One region of the Streptomyces sp. NPDC057900 genome, then DNA from elsewhere that is predicted to be linked to it. Evidence: riboswitches for the same ligand, from Rfam matches in the RefSeq annotation. Region 1 holds a riboswitch; the other holds the start of a gene.
What was found. A riboswitch is a leader RNA that binds a small molecule or an ion and turns the genes downstream of it on or off. The one in region 1 is predicted to bind glycine.

Region 1 (10,466 bases):
TCGCCCCCCTCGATGCTGGCCAGGGTCCTGCGGGCGCTGAGCACGACACCGCTCCGGGCGAACTCGTCGGCGGCGGCGGCGAGGAAGTCGACGGGGTCCTCCTTCCAGTCCGGCTCGTAGAGCCGGACCCGGCCGCCGCTGGCCGGCCCGTCGAGCACGCTGCGTCCGGCCCGGCAGAGTTCGGCCACGGCGGGCGGCGGCAGCGGCATGCCGACGGCGCCGCCCGGGTTCACCGCCAGGCCGAGCTGCGGGGGCAGTCCGCGGGCGAACTCGACGGCGGGCGCCACGGTGAAGGACATATGGGTGCCGACACAGCTGAGGAACTGCTGCTCGGAGCTGAACACGGGGACGTACACCCCGCCGTCGAGCTCCAGCGTGGGCAGGTCCAGGTCGGTGGAGTCCGGCCCGCCGCCGTTGGGCAGGGGCACCCAGAGATGGCTGCGGCCGAGCACCTCCACGAGCCGGCCGCCCGCTTCCGGGCTGCCGAGCGAGGCGCCCAGTACTTCTTCTAGCTCATTGGCCGGCCATCCGCCCTGCGGGTGGATGGGGTCCTGCGCCGGAGTGTTCACTGCTTACCTCTCTCGCCCCCGTGTCGTGCAGCAAGAGGTTAGCCCCGCGCGTCCGCGAAGGTGATCCGGGTCAGCAGCGCCGCCGCCTCGCGGTCCAGCAGGACCGCGGAGACGCAGCCGAGCGGCAGCAGTCCCGACTCGGTGTCCCGCAGCAGCCTCCGCAGTGCCCTGCGGTGCCGGGCGAACGCGTATCCGGAGACGCCGCGCCCCCGCTCGATCTGCCCGGCCCGCGCCGTCCGCGGGCTGACGTCGAGCAGGACGAGGTGCAGGACGCGGCCGCGCCGCCGGGCGTCGCGGGCCAGCCAGCCGCGCACCCAGGACTGGGTGCCGCAGTCGTGGACGACGACGGAGACGCCGGAGCGCAGCACCCGCCACAGCCCCCAGTAGTGGGCGACGCGGACGAGCGGGCGGTAGAGGGCGTACGGGACTAAGCGCGGCAGCAGGGCGGCCCAGCGGTCCCTGGTGTCCTGGGAGTCGATGACGCGGGCGGAGACGGCCCGTGCGATCAGGGTCGATTTGCCGCTGCCCGGCAGCCCGGAGACCACCACCACATCGCCGGCCACGAAGTGCAGGCCGCGCGGGCTGCGCCCGGCCCGGTCGCGCAGGTCCCGGACGACGGGTCCGCGCGGGCCCCGTGCCTCCCGGGCCGGCGCGCCCGGCTGTGCGGGCAGTGCGCCGTGCTCGGCCCCCGCGGTCGCCGCGTACCGCTGCAACGTCATCGCCATCCCCCTGTCGGCCGACCCACACCTGCCAAGAAGTGTAAAGAAAAGGTAATGCGGCACAAGCGCGCGACCCGCCGGATCCGGTGGGGTACCGGCGCCCCACCGACCGGAGATGCGTGCGATGATGACCCGGCCAACTGCATAAAGGCCGCTTGAATCCGCGCGGGAGAGTTCCGGCCACCGGCCGGGCGCCGAAGGAGCAAGATCCTCCCTTGAATCTCTCAGGCCCCGTACCGCGTGGATGAGGCAGATCTGAAAAGCGAGTCGCCCCGCGGCTCCACCCAAGGTGCAAGCCGAACCCCTCCGGGGCCTCTCGGCGAACCTCTCAGGTTCCGATGACAGATGGGGAGGGATCGTCCTCGTCGTCATGCCCTGGGAGCCACATCCATGAGCACCGCCCCCCGCCTTACCGCCCTCGATGCCCTGCACCGTTCGCTGGGCGCCACCATGACCGACTTCGCGGGCTGGGACATGCCGCTGCGGTACGCCAGTGAGCGCGACGAGCACATCGCCGTGCGCACGAAGGCCGGCCTCTTCGACCTCTCCCACATGGGCGAGATCACCGTCACCGGCCCCCAGGCCGTGGACCTGCTGAACTTCGCGCTGGTCGGCAACATCGGCACCGTCTCCGTGGGCCGGGCCCGCTACACGATGATCTGCGCCGAGGACGGCGGCATCCTGGACGACCTGATCGTGTACCGGCTGGGCGAGACCGAGTACATGGTGGTCGCCAACGCGGGCAACGCGCAGATCGTGCTGGACGCGCTGACCGCCCGCGCCGGGGGCTTCGACGCCGAGGTGCGCGACGACCGCGACGCGTACGCGCTGCTGGCCGTCCAGGGCCCGGAGTCCCCCGCCATCCTGGCCGCCGTCACCGACGCGGACCTGGACGGGCTGAAGTACTACGCCGGACTGCCCGGCACGGTCGCCGGGGTGCCCGCGCTGATCGCCCGTACCGGCTACACCGGCGAGGACGGCTTCGAGCTGTTCGTCGCGCCCGCCCACGCCGAGCAGCTGTGGAAGGCCCTCACCGAGGCCGGCGCCTCGCGTGGCCTGATCCCGTGCGGGCTGTCCTGCCGCGACACGCTGCGCCTGGAGGCGGGCATGCCGCTGTACGGGCACGAGCTGACCACCTCCCTCACCCCGTTCGACGCCGGTCTCGGCCGGGTCGTGAAGTTCGAGAAGGAGGGCGACTTCGTCGGCCGCAAGGCCCTGGAGTCCGCCGCGGAGCGCGCCGAGACCGCCCCGCCCCGCAAGCTCGTCGGCCTGGTCGCAGAGGGCCGCCGGGTGCCGCGCGCCGGGTTCCCGGTCGTCGCCGGCGGCCAGGTCATCGGCGAGGTGACCTCCGGTGCCCCCTCGCCCACCCTCGGCAAGCCGATCGCCATGGCGTACGTCGACGCCGCGCACGCCACGCCCGGCACCGAGGGCGTCGCGGTGGACATCCGGGGCAGCCACGAGCCGTACGAGGTCGTGGCGCTGCCGTTCTACAAGCGCCGGAAGTAACGGCCGCCCGCGTCGAGAAGTGACGCGGTCGTGTCTCACACCGTAAGACCATCGTTCATCAGCACTCCCCCGCGTACAGGAGAATTCAGGTCATGAGCAACCCCCAGCAGCTGCGGTACAGCAAGGAGCACGAGTGGCTGTCGGCCGTCGAGGACGGCTCGGCCACGGTCGGCATCACGGAGCACGCGGCCAACGCGCTCGGTGACGTCGTCTTCGCCCAGCTCCCCGAGGTCGGTGACACGGTGACCGCGGGCGAGACCTGCGGCGAGCTGGAGTCGACCAAGTCGGTCAGCGACCTGTACTCGCCGGTGACCGGCGAGGTAACCGCCGCGAACCAGGACGTCGTGGACGACCCCTCGCTGGTGAACTCCGCGCCGTTCGAAGGCGGCTGGCTGTTCAAGGTGCGCGTCACGGAGGAGCCGGCCGATCTGCTCTCCGCCGACGAGTACACCGCGTTCTCCGGCAACTGAGACCCCAAGGGACCACCTGATGTCGCTTCTCAACTCCTCCCTCCACGAGCTGGACCCGGACGTCGCCGCCGCTGTCGACGCCGAGCTCCACCGTCAGCAGTCCACCCTCGAAATGATCGCCTCGGAGAACTTCGCTCCGGTCGCGGTCATGGAGGCCCAGGGCTCCGTCCTGACCAACAAGTACGCCGAGGGCTACCCCGGCCGCCGTTACTACGGGGGCTGTGAGCACGTCGATGTGATCGAGCAGATCGCCATCGACCGCATCAAGGCGCTCTTCGGGGCCGAGGCCGCGAACGTGCAGCCGCACTCCGGCGCGCAGGCCAACGCCGCCGCGATGTTCGCGCTGCTGAAGCCGGGCGACACGATCATGGGCCTGAACCTGGCGCACGGCGGTCACCTGACCCACGGCATGAAGATCAACTTCTCCGGCAAGCTCTACAACGTGGTCCCGTACCACGTGGACGAGACCGGTCTCGTGGACATGGCCGAGGTCGAGCGCCTCGCCAAGGAGTCCAAGCCGAAGCTGATCGTCGCCGGCTGGTCCGCCTACCCCCGCCAGCTGGACTTCGCCGCCTTCCGCCGCATCGCGGACGAGGTCGGCGCGTTCCTGATGGTCGACATGGCGCACTTCGCCGGTCTGGTCGCCGCGGGCCTGCACCCCAACCCGGTGCCGCACGCCCACGTCGTCACGACCACCACGCACAAGACCCTCGGCGGCCCGCGCGGCGGTGTGATCCTCTCCACCCAGGAGCTCGCCAAGAAGATCAACTCGGCGGTCTTCCCCGGCCAGCAGGGCGGCCCGCTGGAGCACGTGATCGCGGCCAAGGCGGTCTCGTTCAAGGTCGCGGCGGGCGAGGAGTTCAAGGAGCGCCAGCAGCGCACCCTGGACGGCGCCCGCATCCTCGCCGAGCGTCTGGTGCAGCCGGACGTCACCGAGGTGGGCGTCTCCGTGCTGTCCGGCGGCACCGACGTGCACCTGGTCCTGGTGGACCTGCGCAACTCCGAGCTGGACGGCCAGCAGGCCGAGGACCGGCTCCACGAGCTGGGCATCACGGTCAACCGGAACGCCATCCCGAACGACCCGCGGCCGCCCATGGTCACCTCCGGTCTGCGGATCGGCACCCCGGCGCTCGCCACCCGCGGCTTCCAGGCGGCGGACTTCACCGAGGTCGCGGAGATCATCGCGTCCGCCCTGAAGCCGTCCTACGACGCCGACGACCTGAAGGCCCGCGTGGTCGCGCTCGCCGAGAAGTTCCCGCTGTACCCCGGTCTGTAGTCAGACCTGCGCATTTGCACATTGGGGCGGGGCACCACGCACACTGAGAGGTGAGCGGGGTGCCCCAACCCTTGCCCCCCGCTCTTGCCCCGCTCTTCGGGCCGACCCGGCCCGTACCGCACCACCCGGCAGACAACGGCGTCTACCAGCGCTTTTGAGGAGTTACCCGTGGCCATCTCGGTCTTCGACCTGTTCTCGATCGGCATCGGCCCGTCCAGCTCCCATACGGTCGGCCCGATGCGCGCCGCCCGGATGTTCGCGCGCCGGCTGAAGAACGAGGGCCTGATGGCCCACACGGCCTCGATACGCGCCGAGCTGTTCGGCTCGCTCGGCGCCACCGGCCACGGTCACGGCACGCCCAAGGCGGTGCTGCTCGGCCTGGAGGGCGAATCCCCCCGCACCGTCGACGTCGAGACGGCCGACGACCGGGTCGCCGAGATCCGCTCCACCGGCCGGCTCAACCTCCTCGGCATGCACGAGATCGACTTCGACGCCGACAAGCAGCTGGTCCTGCACCGCCGCAAGAGGCTGCCGTACCACGCCAACGGCATGACCGTCTTCGCGTACGACCGCGACGGCGCCCCGCTGCTGGAGAAGACGTACTACTCGGTCGGCGGCGGCTTCGTCGTCGACGAGGACGCGGTGGGCGAGGACCGGATCGTCCTCGACGACACCGTGCTGAAGCACCCCTTCCGCACCGGTGACGAGCTGCTTCGCCTCGCCCAGGACACCGGCCTGTCGATCTCGTCCCTGATGCTGGAGAACGAGCGGGCCTGGCGCACGGAGGACGAGATCCGCTCCGGTCTGCTCGACATCTGGCGCTCCATGCAGGCGTGCGTCTCGCGCGGCATGTCCCGCGAGGGCATCCTGCCCGGCGGTCTGAAGGTCCGCCGCCGCGCCGCGAACACCGCCCGCCAGCTGCGCGCGGAGGGCGATCCGCAGACCCACGCGATGGAGTGGATCACCCTCTACGCGATGGCGGTCAACGAGGAGAACGCCGCGGGCGGCCGTGTCGTCACCGCTCCGACGAACGGCGCCGCGGGCATCATCCCGGCGGTGCTGCACTACTACATGAACTTCGCGGCGGGCGGCGCCACCGAGGCGGAGAAGGACGACAGCGTCGTCCGCTTCCTGCTGGCCGCCGGCGCGATCGGCATGCTCTTCAAGGAGAACGCCTCCATCTCCGGCGCGGAGGTCGGCTGCCAGGGCGAGGTGGGCTCCGCCTGCTCCATGGCCGCGGGCGCCCTCGCCGAGGTCCTGGGCGGCACCCCCGAGCAGGTGGAGAACGCCGCCGAGATCGGCATGGAGCACAACCTGGGCCTGACCTGCGACCCGGTCGGCGGCCTCGTCCAGATCCCGTGCATCGAGCGCAACGGCATGGCGGCGGTCAAGGCCGTCACGGCGGCGAAGATGGCCCTGCGCGGCGACGGCAGTCACAAGGTCTCCCTCGACAAGGTCATCAAGACCATGAAGGAGACGGGCGCGGACATGTCCGTCAAGTACAAGGAGACGGCGCGCGGCGGGCTCGCGGTGAACATCATCGAGTGCTGAGCGCATAGGCCCATCGGCGCGCCGACGGGAGAACGAGCGAGGGCCCGTCCCATGGTGGGACGGGCCCCGCGCCGTGCGGAAGGTCAGCCGCGGCTGAGGTACTCGGCGTAGAAGCTGCCGCCCTCGCCCTCCAGCTCCGCCTTGTTCTGCTTGCCGTACGTGATGCCGTACGGACCACCGACGTTGAAGAACTCCGTGTTCTCACGCGAAGCGTCGAACTCGTAGTAGTTGGCCCCGATCTTGCCGGCCTCCTCGCCGCTCCCGCCGCCGTTGGCGGCGGCCGGGGCGGCGGCCATGAATCCTGCAGCGGCAACGGTGGCCAGCGTGATTGCGATACGGCGAACCATGGGTCACTCCTTTTGCGGTACATCACGGTTAGTGCGGGCGATTCACCATGAACCGGGCGGGGCGATGTCCGCAGCAGGCACGCCAAGTTCTCGTCGGGAGTTGCACCGAACGGATTCCCCTGTTGCCCCAACTGCCAACGCGCGCCCCCTCATACGCCCGGCGCACGCCTGGTATACGCCTGGCATACGCCTGGTACACGAGCGCGCTCGGAGTAATGCGGTGTCTCCGACGACGCGGACGCTATGGTCCCCTTTCTGGCGTTTGTCTCACGTCGTGTCCGATTCACGAGGGGCGTCATGGAAGACAGACAGTCGACGGCCCCCGGCCGGACCGGTTCGACGCTCCGGCGGCCGGCACGGCGCCGGCCCTCGCTGCCGGATCTGCTGCGGGACGGGCCGCCGGCCGGTCCGACCCGGCGGGGCTTCTGGCGCAGCCCGTTGCGCGGGCCCTGGCTGACGTCCGTGCTCGGCGCGGTACTGCTGGTGGGCATCACGCTGATGTTCGTGACGGGGCTGCTCTCGTACGCCGCGTACAACCCCGACCTCGGCGCCAACGACAGGACTCCGGACCGGGGCTGGCTGGGCTTCTACCTGTTCTCCTGGCCCACCCACCCGTACTGGCTCTACCGGCTCACCCAGGGCGTCCACGTCACGCTCGGCATCGTGCTGATCCCGGTGCTGCTCGCCAAGCTGTGGTCGGTGGTCCCCAAGCTGTTCACGTGGCCCCCGGTCAGGTCGGCCGGCCACGCGCTGGAGCGGCTCTCGGTGCTGCTGCTCGTGGGCGGTGTGCTGTTCGAGTTCGCCACCGGGGTGCTCAACATCCAGCTGGACTACATCTTCCCCGGCTCGTTCTACCCGCTGCACTTCTACGGCGCCTGGATCTTCATCGGCGCCTTCGTCGTCCATGTCGCCTTCCGGATCCCCCTCACGGTGCGGATGCTGCGCGGCGGCGGCCTCCGTGCGGAGCTGCGGGGCCCGGCGGACGCCGCGGAGCTGGTGACCCCGCGCCCCGCCGCCCCCACCATGTCGCGCCGGGGGGCGCTGGGCATGGTGGGGGCGGGCTCGCTGGTGCTGCTCGTGGTGACGGCGGGGCAGAGCATCGGGGGCGTCCTGCGGTCCACCGCGCTGCTCGCGCCGCGCGGTCAGAACCCCGGGCCCGGCCCCAACGGATTCCAGATCAACAAGACCGCGGCGAGCGTGGGGATCCGTCCGCGGGACGTGGGCCCCGGCTGGCGGCTCGTCGTGCGGGGGCCCGGCCGGGAGCGGGTCCTCACCCGTGCCCAGGTGCTGGCCCTGCCGCAGCACACGGCGGCGCTGCCCATCGCGTGCGTGGAGGGATGGTCCACGGAGGACCAGGAGTGGAGCGGGGTACGGCTCGCGGATCTGGCGGCACTCGTCGGGTTCACGGGGGCGGCACCCGGCGTGTTCGTCCAGTCCGTTCAGCGTGCGGGGTCGTTCCGTTCCACCACGCTGCGCGACAACCAGGTCCGTGATCCGCGCTCCCTGCTGGCGCTGCGGGTCAACGGTGCGGACCTGTCCCCCGACCACGGCTACCCGGCGCGGATCATCGTCCCGGCCAACCCGGGTGTGCACAACACCAAGTGGGTCACCCGGCTGACGTTCGGGGAACAGACGTGAACCGGTTCCGCGCCCTGTACGGGGCTTCGCCGCTGCACCTGCTGCTGGTCCTCTGCTCGTTCGCGCTCACCGGCTACGCCGGAGTGCGGCTGCTCGGCGGCGCCGAGCCCTGGAAGGTCGTCGCCTGGTTCGTCGGGGCCGCGCTCCTGCACGACCTGGTGCTGCTGCCCCTGTACACGGTGACCGACCGCGCCGCCCAGACCGTGCTGGGCGAGCGCCGGGAGCCCGCCGCGGCCGGTGGGACGGAGCGGCCGGGCCGGCGGTGGATCAACTACGTCCGGGTTCCGGTCTTCCTCTCCGGCCTCCTGCTGCTGACGTACTTCCCGCTGATCCTGGGACGGGTCAGCCACCGCTACACCCTGTACTCCACGCTCTCCGCCGATGTGTTCCTCGGGCGCTGGCTGATCCTCACGGCCGTCCTGTTCGCCCTCTCCGCCGTGGCCCTGCTGATCCGGATGAGCCGTTCCCGCCGTCCGGGGCCGGACACCGGCGCATCGCCGTGACCGTTCACCCGGCAACGGCCGGGGCCGCTCTGCGGGTCCTGCTCCACGTCCGGACCGCGCGCCCCAGCCCGGTGAGTCGAGCCGGATCGCGCGGTCCCCGACCAGGGACCTGAGCGCCCCGGCTCCACGGCGCCCCGCGCCTACCGGACTCGCGTTTGCCGAAGCGGCAACATGACTCGCGGGCGGCCCGGCCGCCGTCGCATGATCATGTCCGGAGCCGTCGGGCGGCCGTCGGGCGGCACCGGTCCCGGAGCGCGGCTGCGAACGGCCGGCTCCCCGGACCACGCAGAACGAGAGCCTCGGAGGATCCATGACGCATCAGCCCGCCCCGTCCCCGGAACTCACGCACCGCACCGTCCCCTCGCCCGCCGGGCGCGTCCACCTGGTCGAGCAGGGCACCGGGCCACTGGTGCTGCTGCTGCACGGGTTCCCGGAGTCCTGGTACTCCTGGCGCCACCAGCTACCCGCGCTGGCCGCCGCCGGATACCGGGCCGTCGCCGTCGATGTCCGCGGTTACGGGCGGTCATCCCGGCCCATGGACGTCGCCGCGTACCGGATGGCCGCGCTCGTCGAGGACAACGCCGCCGTGGTGCACGCGCTCGGGGAGCGGAGCGCGGTGCTGATCGGCCACGACTGGGGCGCCACGATCGCGGCGAACTCCGCGCTGATCAGGCCCGACGTCTTCCGCGCGGTGGGGCTGCTGAGCGTCCCGTACGCCCCGCGCGGCGGTCCGCGCCCCAGCGAGATCTTCGCGGGAATGGGCGGGGACCAGGAGTTCTACGTCTCCCGGTTCCAGGAGCCCGGCCGGGCGGAGAGCGAGATCGAGCCGGACGTCAGGGGCTGGCTCGCGGGCTTCTACGCGGCGCTCTCCGCCGACACCATGCCCGCACCAGAGGCCCCGGACCCGCATTTCGCCGGGCCCGGCGGGACGCTGCGCGAACGCTTCCCGGAGCAGCGGCCGGGCTGGCTCGGTGACGCCGAACTCGACTTCTACGCGGGTGAGTTCGAGCGGACCGGAATGACCGGTGCGCTCAACCGCTACCGGAACATGGACCGGGACTGGGAGGATCTCGCGGAGTTCGACGGCGCACCCGTCACCCAGCCGTCCCTCTTCGTCGGCGGCTCCCTGGACGCCTCCACCACCTGGATGGCCGATGCCATCGCGGCGTACCCCACGACCCTGCCCGGACTGGTCTCCTCGCACCTCCTGGACGGCTGCGGACACTGGATCCAGCAGGAGCGCCCGGAGGAGGTCAACCGGATCCTGACAGGCTGGCTCGCCTCGCTGCCCGCCTGAACCGGCTCCACGACGGGAGGGGCCCGGCCCGGCCGGGCCCCTCTCGCGTCACCCCTCCCCACCCCTCCCCACCCCTCCCCGCTTCGCCCCGCCCGGGAGTGCCCCAACTGCTCATAACTGAGCAGGTGTTCATGATGAACACACATTTTCAGTCACAAGCGGCTTCCCTCCCCCGCATACTGGGAGTTCACTGGTCGTGACGAGTGGTGATGCAATCGCCGTGCACGTCAGGCGGTCTGCTGCCATGAACCCACTGGGCCCGGCTCCGATGCCCATGCCCCGGCGGAGGAAAGAGGACAGCGATGACAGCCGCCCCTCCCGCGACACACCCCCGACGGGATCCGGCCGTCCGGCCCGGTCGCGTCGTTTCACGCAGTGCGTCGCGTCCTCCTCGAACCGATCAGCCGCCCCTCCACTGAGCCGGCTCCTGCGGCGGCCCGCCGCAGCCGGCTCCACGACCCCACCGCTCTTTCGCCGGACCGGTGCGGGCGCTGTCCCCGATGGCACGGCCCCGGCGGAGCGCCGATCGGCGGGGCCGCGCCCACCGCTCGCCGCTCCGGCCGTGCGTGCGCGGTTCTCTCCGCGCTTCC
Region 2 (10,466 bases), on a different contig from region 1:
GGGCAGAGCGGCCGCGCCGCCCAGGAATAACCACCGGCCGCTCATGTTCCCGCGATGCCCACCGGCCAGCTGTGCACAGGCTCCCCGGCCTGCATCAGTTCGACGTACCGCCGGGTCATGGCGGCGAGCGCGTCGTCCCGCCCCAGTCCGGACTCGCGCGCCCGGTGGTAGGTGTCCGCCTGCCAGGAGGCGCCGTTGGTCCGCCGTTTGCAGCGCTCCTCGATGATCCCGAGGTAGTGGTCGCGGTCGGCGGGTTCGATGTTCCACGCGTCGAGCCCGGCGGCCGCCAGCGGCAGCAGTTCGTCCCGTACGAGCTTGGCGGCCGGGACCCGGGTCAGCCCGCCGGCGCGGCCGGGCCGGGGCCAGAGCAGCTCGGCGTCGATGCCCCGGCGGCAGGCGGTGTCGAAGTTCTCGGCGGCGGCGGCGAACGGCATCCTCGTCCACACCGGGCGGGCCTCCTCCGCCAGGGCCCGCACGAGCCCGTAGTAGAGCGCGGCGTTGGCGATCACGTCCGCGACGGTCGGCCCGGCGGGCAGCACCCGGTTCTCCACCCGGAGGTGGGGAACACCGTCGGCCAGCCCGTACACCGGCCGGTTCCAGCGGTAGACCGTGCCGTTGTGGAGCACGAGTTCCTGGAGCCGGGGCACCCCGCCCTCGTCGAGGACCCGCAGCGGCTCCTCCTCGTCGCAGATGGGCAGGAGCGGGGGGAAGTAGCGCACGTTCTCCTCGAAGAGCTCGTACGCCGAATCCGTCCACCGCTCCCCGAACCAGGTCCTGGGACGCACCCCCTGGTTCTGCAGTTCGGGCGGCCTGGTGTCCGTGGCCTGCTGGAAGAGCGGCGGACGCGACTCCCGCCACAGCTCCCGTCCGAACAGGAAGGGCGAATTGGCTCCCAGGGCCACCTGGACCGCGGCAACGGCCTGGGCCGCGTTCCAGACGTCGGAGAACCGTTCCGGGGTCACCTGCAGATGGAGCTGGACCGAGGTGCAGGCCGCCTCCGGCGCGATCGAGCCGGAGGTGCAGACCAGGCGCTCCACACCTTCGATATCGAGGGAGAAATCCTCGCCGCGCGCCGCCACCATTTGGTCGTTCAGCAGCGCGTAGCGGTCCACGTCGGACAGGTTCCCGCGGACCATGTCCGCACTGCCGACGGTGGGCAGGATTCCGATCATCATGATCCCGGCATCGACCTCGCCGGCCTTCCGGTCGGCATATCCGAGGCCGGTCCGCAGCTCTTCGGCCAGCTGATCGAGAACGCGGCCGTCCAGCCGGTGGGGAACAATGTTCACTTCCAGATTGAACATCCCGAGTTCCGTCTGGAAATCCCGGCTCGCGATGCGCTCAAGAACCTGTCCATTCAACATCTTCGGCATGCCGTCGGAACCCGCCAGGTTCAGCTCGATCTCCATGCCCATGAGGTTGCGCGGCCGGTCGAATCTCCGCTCCGCCAGTAGCCTCTCCAGCCCCTCAAGGCACTGGTGGAGCTTCCGTCGGTACCTCTGCCGATCGGACAGGTCAAAGGCTCCCGCCACGACCTTCTCCCCCATCGACGTGTCCCTCCATGAGTGGGCGGCCCGCGGCCCAGACCGCTCGCGTCACGATCGATAATGCCCAGACGGGGTGATCCATAACGCCCCGCGGACGGTGCGCACCCGCTAATCTGATGACCGCGGCCCGGGGCACATTCACTCGGCATGAGGCAGTGAGCGGTTTCCACCGTTCGGGGTGTGAGAAAAGCACCGACGTGTTTCGGCCTACCGCGTCGGAGGGAAAACCCGAGGCGGCAGCTGCGCCGCTCACACCGAATCAGCATAATCTCCGCATAATAAAGTCTGGATACTGCCTTGCCGGCAATAGTAGTGACGGCTAGTGGAATCACCGCGTGAACACGTGTCGTATAAACTCCGCGGACGAGGCAGAGAGTTGACGCACCGGCTCAGTCACCGGCCTCCTCTGGCCCCGCACGCCGACAGCGCCGTCTGCACCCGCCCACGCTCCACCGTGTCTCCGAAGTGAGAGGCGACCCACTATGCCCCTGCATGTTCCTCCGGCCCCCGCGCCCGCGCTGAGAAGCGTCCTCGCGGCACTCGGTTCACCCACCGCGGTCCGCGAGGCCCGAACACCTGCCCTGCGGTCGGCCCACGGCCCCCTGAGCCCCGAACACCCGCTCCCCGTACACATGCTGGACCGCGGCGGGCCGGGCGGACTCGCACCCACCACCCGGCTCACCGCCTGGCGCTTCCAGATCCGCGGCGCGGAGCGGGCGATCGCCGCGGCGGACACCATGCTCACCCCCGACGGCTGGACGTTCTCGCACTTCTTCGAGGGCCCCTACATCGCCTCGACGGAACTCGCCCTGCGCCAGGCGGAGGCGGCGAGCACGCACTACCAGCCGAGGCTGCTGTCCATTCCGGAGCTCTACATGCTGGCGCTGTGGCTGCACGAGGACACCGAGGCCGACGCGTCCACCGGGTCCCCCGCCCCGGCCGATCTACTGGTACCACTGGCTCCCGCCCCTCCGGGCATCGCGGCACACCGTCCGCACCAGGTCGCCGAGCTGCTTCCCGTGATCACCACCCGCATCACGCCCGGCCCCGGCCCCCTGCTCGGCTCCCCGGCCTGACCTCCGGCCGCCCCCCACTTCACTGTGCCCCGCCTCCGATTCCGGTGGCGGGGCACAGTGCGCGCGGCAGCGCGCGGGGGACAGTGCGCGGGGGCGCGTTCGCGCCCCATCCGGACTAGCCCCATCCGGCCACCCCGAACCACCCGAATTGACAGGGCAGTTGCGTTGAACCGTCCGGCCGGGTGACGCGTCATGAGAGGAGAAGCAGCGCTGCCGCGAAATCCCTGCGGATTGACGCCCGTGGGGCAACACTGGGACCGGACCGATCGATACGGGGGGCGGCCATGAACACCTCTTCAAGCCGCAGGACACTCAACTCAACGCAGCGAAAGAACCCAGCCATGTGTCAGCACCAGCCACCCTGCCCCACAGCCGACTCAGCCGACCGGGAGGCAGCACGCCCGGTGGCACACCATCCGGAACAGGGCTGGAGCCTGCTGTGCAACGGCGTCCTGCTCTTCGAGGACACCGGTGAGCTGCTCCCGGACGGGCAGATCATCGCGCCCCACCGGCCGCTGGAAACGGGCCGGGTGGTGAAGGCCGCCTGACCGGGGCGGACAGGCGGATACGGGGAGGGGCCGGCCCGGAGAGATCTCCGAACCGGCCCCGACGCAGTCGCGCGTCACACGGCGACGTCCATGACGTCGGTCCCGTCAGTTGTCGTACTCGTCCAGCGGCGGGCAGGAGCAGACGAGGTTACGGTCACCGAACGCACCGTCGATCCGGCGCACCGGCGGCCAGTACTTGTCCGCGGCGGTGACCCCGGCCGGGAAGACCGCCACCTCACGGCTGTAGCCGTGCGCCCAGTCCCCGCCCAGCGCGGCCGCCGTGTGCGGGGCATTGGCCAGCGGGTTGTCGTCCGCGCCCCACTCGCCGGAGGCCACCTTCTCGATCTCGCCGCGGATGGCGATCATCGTGTCGCAGAAGCGGTCCAGCTCCGCGAGGTCCTCGCTCTCGGTCGGTTCGATCATCAGCGTGCCGGCCACCGGGAACGACATGGTCGGCGAGTGGAAGCCGTAGTCGATGAGCCGCTTGGCCACGTCGTCGATGCTGACACCGGTCGCCTTGGAGATCGGCCGCAGATCCACGATGCACTCGTGCGCGACGAGCCCGGCCGGGCCGTTGTACAGAATCGGGTAGTGCGGCTCCAGCCGCTTGGCGATGTAGTTCGCGGCGAGGACGGCGACCTGCGTCGCACGCTTCAGGCCCTCCCCGCCCATCAGGCGTACGTACGCCCAGGAGATCGGCAGGATGCCCGCAGAGCCCCACGGCGCGGCCGAGATCGGGCCGACCCCCGTCTCCGGACCGGCGGCGGGCTGCAGCGGGTGGTTCGGCAGATACGGCGCCAGGTGCGCGCGCACCCCGACCGGGCCGACGCCGGGGCCGCCGCCGCCGTGCGGGATGCAGAAGGTCTTGTGCAGGTTCAGGTGCGAGACGTCGCCGCCGAAGTGGCCCGGCTTGGCGAGCCCGACCAGCGCGTTGAGGTTGGCGCCGTCCACGTACACCTGGCCGCCCGCGTCGTGCACCTCCGCGCAGATGTCCGCGACGTGCTCCTCGAAGACACCGTGCGTCGACGGGTAGGTGATCATGAGCACGGCCAGCTCGTCGCGGTGCTGCTCGATCTTGGCGCGGAGGTCCTGGATGTCGACCTCACCGTCGTCGGCGGTCTTCACCACGACGACCCGCATACCGGCCATCACCGCACTGGCCGCGTTGGTGCCGTGCGCGGAGGACGGGATCAGGCAGACGGTCCGCCCCTCGTCACCGTTGGCACGGTGGTACGCCCGGACAGCCAGCAGCCCGGCGAACTCGCCCTGTGAGCCGGCGTTCGGCTGGATGGACACCGCGTCGTAGCCGGTGACCTCGGCGAGACGCTCCTCCAGCTCACGGATGAGCGTCAGGAAGCCCTGGGCCTGCCCGGCCGGCGCGAAGGGGTGCAGCGCACCGAACTCGGGCCAGGTGATCGACTCCATCTCGGCGGTCGCGTTCAGCTTCATGGTGCAGGAGCCGAGCGGGATCATGCCGCGGTCCAGCGCGTAGTCGCGGTCGGCGAGCTTGCGCAGGTAGCGCAGCATCGCGGTCTCGGAACGGTGCTGGTGGAAGACCGGGTGGGTCAGCACGTCGTCGGAGCGCAGCAGCCGCTCGGGCAGCGCGTCGGCGGTCGTGGCGTCCAGCGCCTCGATGTCACCGCTGACACCGAAGGACGCCCAGACGGACGCGATCTCGGTACGCGTGGTGGTCTCGTCACAGGCGAGCGAGACGAGGTCGCCGTCGACGAGGCGCAGGTTCACACCGCGCTCGCGGGCGTCGGCCACGACCTCGGCGGCCCGGCCGGGCACCCGGACGGTGAGCGTGTCGAAGTGTGCGGCGGTGACGACGTCCACGCCGCCGGCCCGCAGGCCCTGGGCGAGGATCGCGGCGTAACGGTGGGTGCGCCGCGCGATCGTCCGCAGCCCGTCGGGGCCGTGGTAGACGGCGTACATGCCGGCCATCACGGCGAGGAGCACCTGGGCGGTGCAGATGTTGCTGGTGGCCTTCTCGCGGCGGATGTGCTGCTCGCGGGTCTGGAGGGCCAGCCGGTAGGCCTTGTTGCCGTCCGCGTCCACGGAGACGCCGACGAGACGGCCCGGCAGGCTGCGGGCGAACTTCTCGCGGACGGCCATGAAGCCGGCGTGCGGTCCGCCGAAGCCCATCGGCACGCCGAAGCGCTGCGTGGTGCCCACCGCGATGTCCGCGCCCAGCTCCCCGGGCGAGGTGAGCAGGGTGAGCGCCAGCAGGTCGGCGGCGACGGTGACGATCGCGCCCAGCTCGTGGGACTGCTCGATGACGGGCCGCAGATCGCGCACGGCTCCGGAGGCGCCCGGGTACTGCAGCAGTACGCCGAAGACGCCGCGCTCGGCGATCTCCGCCGGGATGCCGTCGGTCAGGTCGGCGACGACGACCTCGACACCGGTCGGTTCCGCGCGGGTCCGGATCACGGCGACGGTCTGCGGGAGGGCTTCGGCGTCGACCAGGAAGACGCCGTTCTTCACCTTGCCGACGCGCCGCGCCAGCGCCATCGCCTCCGCGGCGGCGGTGCCCTCGTCGAGCAGCGACGCACCGGAGGTGGGCAGTCCGGTCAGGTCCGCGACCATCGTCTGGAAGTTCAGGAGGGCTTCGAGACGGCCCTGGGAGATCTCCGGCTGGTACGGCGTGTAGGCCGTGTACCAGGCGGGGTTCTCCATCACGTTGCGCAGGATCACCGGCGGGGTGAACGTGCCGTAGTAGCCGAGCCCGATCATCGGGGCCAGCACCTGGTTGCGGTCGGCGAGCGCACGCAGCTCGGCCAGCACCTCGGCCTCGGTGCGGGCCGTCGGAAGCCGCAGCGCCTCTGCGCTCCGGATGACATCGGGCACCGCGGCGGCGGTGAGCTCGTCGAGCGAGCCGTAACCGACCTGGGCGAGCATCTTCGCCTGCGCCGCGGCGTCGGGACCGATATGACGCTGCTCGAACGGGATCCCCTGTTCGAGCTGGGAGAGCGAAGTGCGGCTGGGGGTCATGGTGGAGGCCTCCTGGTCTGTCACGACCTGCGAGGGGCACCGCGGCGCGGGGTGCCCGAACGGCCTCCCCCTCTGTCATCTCAACCTGAGAGCTTCACCGGTGCCCATTGCGTGCACCGGCTTTCACCGTCGGTGAGGGAGGGACCCACTCGGCACCCGGCCGTGCGGAGCCCGCCCTGCTTTCCAGAGTGACCTCGTCCGTGCGGTACGGGGGCCTGAGAGATTCCGGGGAGGATTTGCTCCTTCGGCGCCTCCGGATTCGCTCCGGAGGACTCTCCCGCACGGGGTAAGCAGCCGCCTCCAGCCTACCAGCGGGGTGCCCGGCAGAGTTTTCGAGTGGCCAACCCCACGGTTCTGCACTTCTGTGGTTCCTGTGGAGTACCCGCGACCCGTGGGAGGGACCGTGCAGACCGACATCGATCCGCGCAGCCTGATCGGCCGCAAGGCCTTCGACCGCGAGGGCACCAAGATCGGAACCGTGGACGAGGTCTACCTCGACGACGCGACCGGTGTGCCGGAGTGGGCGGCCGTACGCACCGGGCTGTTCAGCCGGGACGCCTTCGTTCCGCTGGAACCCAGTGAATTCGTCGAGGACACCCTCCGCGTCCCCTTCGACCGCGCGCTGATCAGGGACGCACCCGACTTCGGGGTCGGCCGGCACCTCTCGCCGGAACAGGAACTCCAGCTCTACCGGCACTACGGTCTGGACTCCCCGCCGGAGGAGACCGCCCCCGACCGGGACTTCGGCAGGCTGGCCGGCCAGGACGAGTAGTCGGCCGGGTCCCGCACGAGCGGCAGCGGATCGGCCGGCCGGAGTTCCGGATCGTCGACGCGGAACGTACGCACCCGGCCGGGCGCCGATTCCGGCTCCTCGAAGCGCACGGTGACCCGGCCGACCCCGCTGCCCTGCACCCAGCCGTGGCCGTGGGTGTCGTGCCGCACGTCGTGTCCGGCCGGCCAGCGCCGGGCGGCGAGCTGCTCGGCGCTCTCCGGTTCCGGCTCCGCGGGCTGCGGACCGGCCTCGACCGCTCCGGTGTCCCCGACGGCCTCCGCGCCACCGGCCGGCCCGGCGGCGGCGAGGGCTGCGGCGAGCCCGGCCGCGGCGCGCTCGTCGGCCGCCTGCGCGAACAGGTCCTCCTGGGTGTAGTCGGCCAGCCCGGTGACGCCCACTCCCAGCAGCCGCACTCCCCCGGTGGTGTCCACCGACTCCAGCAGCCGCGCCGCGGCCTCCCGGACCACCGTGGGATCGTCGGTGGGCCCGCGCAGCGTCTCTGAGCGGGTCAGGGTCGAGAAGTCGTACCGCCGCACCTTCAGCACCACGGTCCGGCCCGAGCGCTCCGCCGCGCGCAGCCGCTGGACGCACCGGTCGGCGAGCCGCTCGACCTCGCTCCTGACGCGGACCCGGTCGTGCAGGTCCGTGTCGAAGGTGTCCTCGACCGAGACCGATTTCGCGTCGCGCTCGGCGACGACCGGCCGGTCGTCGTGGCCGGAGGCCATCCGGTGCAGTGAGCTGCCGTGCGCCTTGCCCAGCAGCCGTACGAGCTCCGCCTCGCCCGCCTCGGCCAGATCGTCCACCGTGGTCATCCCGGCGCGCCGCAGATGGTCCGCGGTGGCCGGTCCGACGCCGGGCAGCGTGCGCACCGGCATGGGCGCGAGCATCTCCCGCTCGGTACCCGGCTCTATCAGCATGATCCCGTCCGGCTTCGCCTCCTCCGAGGCGATCTTGGCCAGCATCTTGGAGCCCGCCAGACCGACGGACCCGCTGAGCCCGGTGACCGCCTCGATCGCCTCGCGCAGCTGCTCGCCGATGGCCAGCGCGGACGCCGTGTCGTCCGCGGTGCCGCCCGCCTCCAGGTCGACGAAGGCCTCGTCCAGGCTCAGTGGCTCCACCAGCGGCGACAACCTACCTAGCAGCTCCATGACCTGGTCGCTGACCGCCCGGTACAGCGCGAAGCGCGGGACGAGATACGCGGCGTTCGGCGCCAGCCGTCTGGCCTGCGCCATCGGCATGGCCGAGTGGACCCCGAAACGCCGGGCCTCGTACGAGGCGGTGGCGACGACCCCGCGCGGACCCAGCCCGCCCACCACGACCGGTTTGCCGCGCAGGCTCGGCTTCGACGCCTGCTCCGCGGAGGCGTAGAAGGCATCCATGTCCAGATGCAGGATGGTCGGCGCGGCTCTCACATCAACCGATGCTGCCCCATGGCACTGACAATCGCCGGACGGCGACCGCCCGCCGGCCCCGGACACCCCGGAACCGGCCGGATCTCACTGGATCAGCCTGCCCTGTTGCGACGTCGGGCGAGCTCATCGGCGGGGTTGTTCCCGATCAGCGTCTCGCCGGTGTCCACCCGCTCGCCGTGCAGTTGTGACAGCGCGGCGTCGACGTCCCGCCAGACCACCCCCACGGCGATACCGAAGACGCCCTGACCCCCTTGGAGCAGCTCCACGACCTCGGCGGGCGAGGAGCACTCGTAGACCGTCGCGCCGTCGCTCATCAGCGTCATGCGCTCCAGGTCCTGGAACCCGCGGGCCCGCAGGTGCTGGACCGTGGTGCGGATGTTCTGCAGGGCCACCCCGGTGTCGAGGAAGCGCTTCACGATCTTCAGCAGGACGACGTCCCTGAAGCTGTAGAGCCGTTGTGTGCCCGACCCGTAGGCCGGACGGACGCTCGGCTCGACCAGGCCGGTGCGGGCCCAGTAGTCGAGCTGTCGATAAGTGATGCCCGCCGCCGCGCATGCCGTCGGCCCCCGGTAGCCGATGTCCTTGGCCGATGCCACGCCGCCCCCCGCCACCGCAGCCGGTACAGCCGGCTGCCTGATGGTCTGGTCGGCTGAACTCCCCTGCTGCGGATACGGCCCACCCACTGCCGCACCGTCGCCGCTGCTTCCCACGCCGACCTCCGTCCTTGACCTGCCCACTCGAAGGTAGGCAGTCACCCGGGGTGCGTCAACGATCGCCACACTCGGCACGCCGAGTGATAATCACCCTGAGGGTGGTTTCCCGTGACTCTCGACCGGGAAAGGCTTGTCGGATGCGCTGACGGCGCCCCTTCGGGACGTCACTGGCTGTTCGTGCCGAAGTCCTCCGGCGAGATCTGGTCGAGGAATTCGCGGAACTTCTCCACCTCGTCCTCCTGCTCGTCGGGAATCGCGATTCCCGCGTCGTCGAGCACCCCGTCACTGCCGTAGATCGGCGTTCCGGTACGCAGGGCGAGCGCTATGGCGTCGGACGGCCGCGCACTCACCTCGACTCCGCTCGCGAAGACCAGCTCCGCGTAGAAGACCCCTTCCCTGAGGTCCGTGATCCGGACCTCGGTGAGCTCCTGGCCCACGGCCTCAAGCACATCCTTGAAGAGGTCATGGGTCAGCGGCCTCGCCGGAGCCATGCCCTGCTGGGCGAAGGCGATCGCGGTCGCCTCGCCAGGACCGATCCAAATGGGGAGGTACCGGTCGCCTCCCACTTCACGCAGGAGCACGATCGGCTGGTTGGAGGGCATTTCCACCCGGACACCCACAACGTCGAGCTCGTTCACACAGCAACCCTAGGACGTGCTCGGCAGGTTTGGGTAGTCGGGGCCCACGCGGATCAGTGGAGTCTGATCTGGAGCGCGGTCTGCACGAGGGCCGAATGCAGCCGTACGGAGAGCTCCGCCAGCTCCTTCGCGGTGGCCTCCGCATGGGCTCTGGTCTGCGGATTCCGGTGCCGGCGCAGGGGTGCGACCACTTGCTCGATCAGCCCGGCCTCCCGGTCCGCGGCCGCCCGCATAGCACGCAGATGCCGCGGTTCCAGACCGAATCGGCCCAGATCCGCCACGAGCCTGGCGACGGTGACCGCCTCCGCGTCGTATCCGCCGTCGGCCGACGGCACGACCAGGCCGTAGGACTCCCACGCGTCGAGGTCGCTCTCTGTGACCTCCGCGGCAGCGAGCAGCTCGGCCCGGCCGATGCGGGCGGCGGTGGCCCGGCCCGTCCCGCCGGTCCAGCTGCCGTCGGTGAAGTCCCGCTCACTGTCCGGGGCCGGCAAGGGGGCGCGCTCGCCCCGGGCGACGGCGTCCAGGTGCTCGCGGATGACCTTGAGCGGAAGGTAGTGGTCCCGCTGCATCCGCAGCACCTGGGCGAGCCGCTCGACGTCGTCGTGGCGGAACTTGCGATAGCCGGAAGGTGTCCGCTGCGGCTCGACGAGCCCCTCCGCCTCCAGAAACCGGATCTTGGAGATGGTGACTTCGGGGAACTCGTCCCGCAGCCGCAGGAGCACCGTGCCGATGCTCATCGGGCGGTCGTCTGCCGTGGCGGTGCCGTTTC

Region 2: linked by a shared signal. The riboswitch ahead of gcvP (aminomethyl-transferring glycine dehydrogenase) and the one ahead of gcvT (glycine cleavage system aminomethyltransferase GcvT) in region 1 are both predicted to bind glycine.

Annotation. Positions count from the first base shown of each region.
Region 1 covers NZ_JBHVOI010000002.1:1,456,467-1,466,932, reverse strand. Annotated here, with positions in the region: gene ACFVQ0_RS13895 (enhanced serine sensitivity protein SseB) at 1-569, opposite strand, end outside; gene ACFVQ0_RS13890 (AAA family ATPase) at 608-1,288, opposite strand; glycine riboswitch at 1,445-1,537, shown strand; gene gcvT (glycine cleavage system aminomethyltransferase GcvT) at 1,679-2,794, shown strand; gene gcvH (glycine cleavage system protein GcvH) at 2,887-3,264, shown strand; gene glyA (serine hydroxymethyltransferase) at 3,284-4,540, shown strand; gene ACFVQ0_RS13870 (L-serine ammonia-lyase) at 4,709-6,091, shown strand; gene ACFVQ0_RS13865 (hypothetical protein) at 6,175-6,438, opposite strand; gene ACFVQ0_RS13860 (molybdopterin-dependent oxidoreductase) at 6,736-8,076, shown strand; gene ACFVQ0_RS13855 (hypothetical protein) at 8,073-8,579, shown strand; gene ACFVQ0_RS13850 (alpha/beta fold hydrolase) at 8,890-9,876, shown strand.
Region 2 covers NZ_JBHVOI010000006.1:6,566-17,031, reverse strand. Annotated here, with positions in the region: gene ACFVQ0_RS22920 (substrate-binding and VWA domain-containing protein) at 1-30, shown strand, start outside; gene ACFVQ0_RS22915 (glutamate-cysteine ligase family protein) at 42-1,547, opposite strand; gene ACFVQ0_RS22910 (hypothetical protein) at 2,030-2,623, shown strand; gene ACFVQ0_RS22905 (DUF5999 family protein) at 2,965-3,171, shown strand; gene gcvP (aminomethyl-transferring glycine dehydrogenase) at 3,277-6,162, opposite strand; glycine riboswitch at 6,356-6,452, opposite strand; gene ACFVQ0_RS22895 (PRC-barrel domain-containing protein) at 6,566-6,934, shown strand; gene ACFVQ0_RS22890 (DNA polymerase IV) at 6,859-8,346, opposite strand; gene ACFVQ0_RS22885 (MerR family transcriptional regulator) at 8,439-9,056, opposite strand; gene ACFVQ0_RS22880 (bifunctional nuclease family protein) at 9,224-9,697, opposite strand; gene ACFVQ0_RS22875 (MerR family transcriptional regulator) at 9,751-10,466, opposite strand, start outside.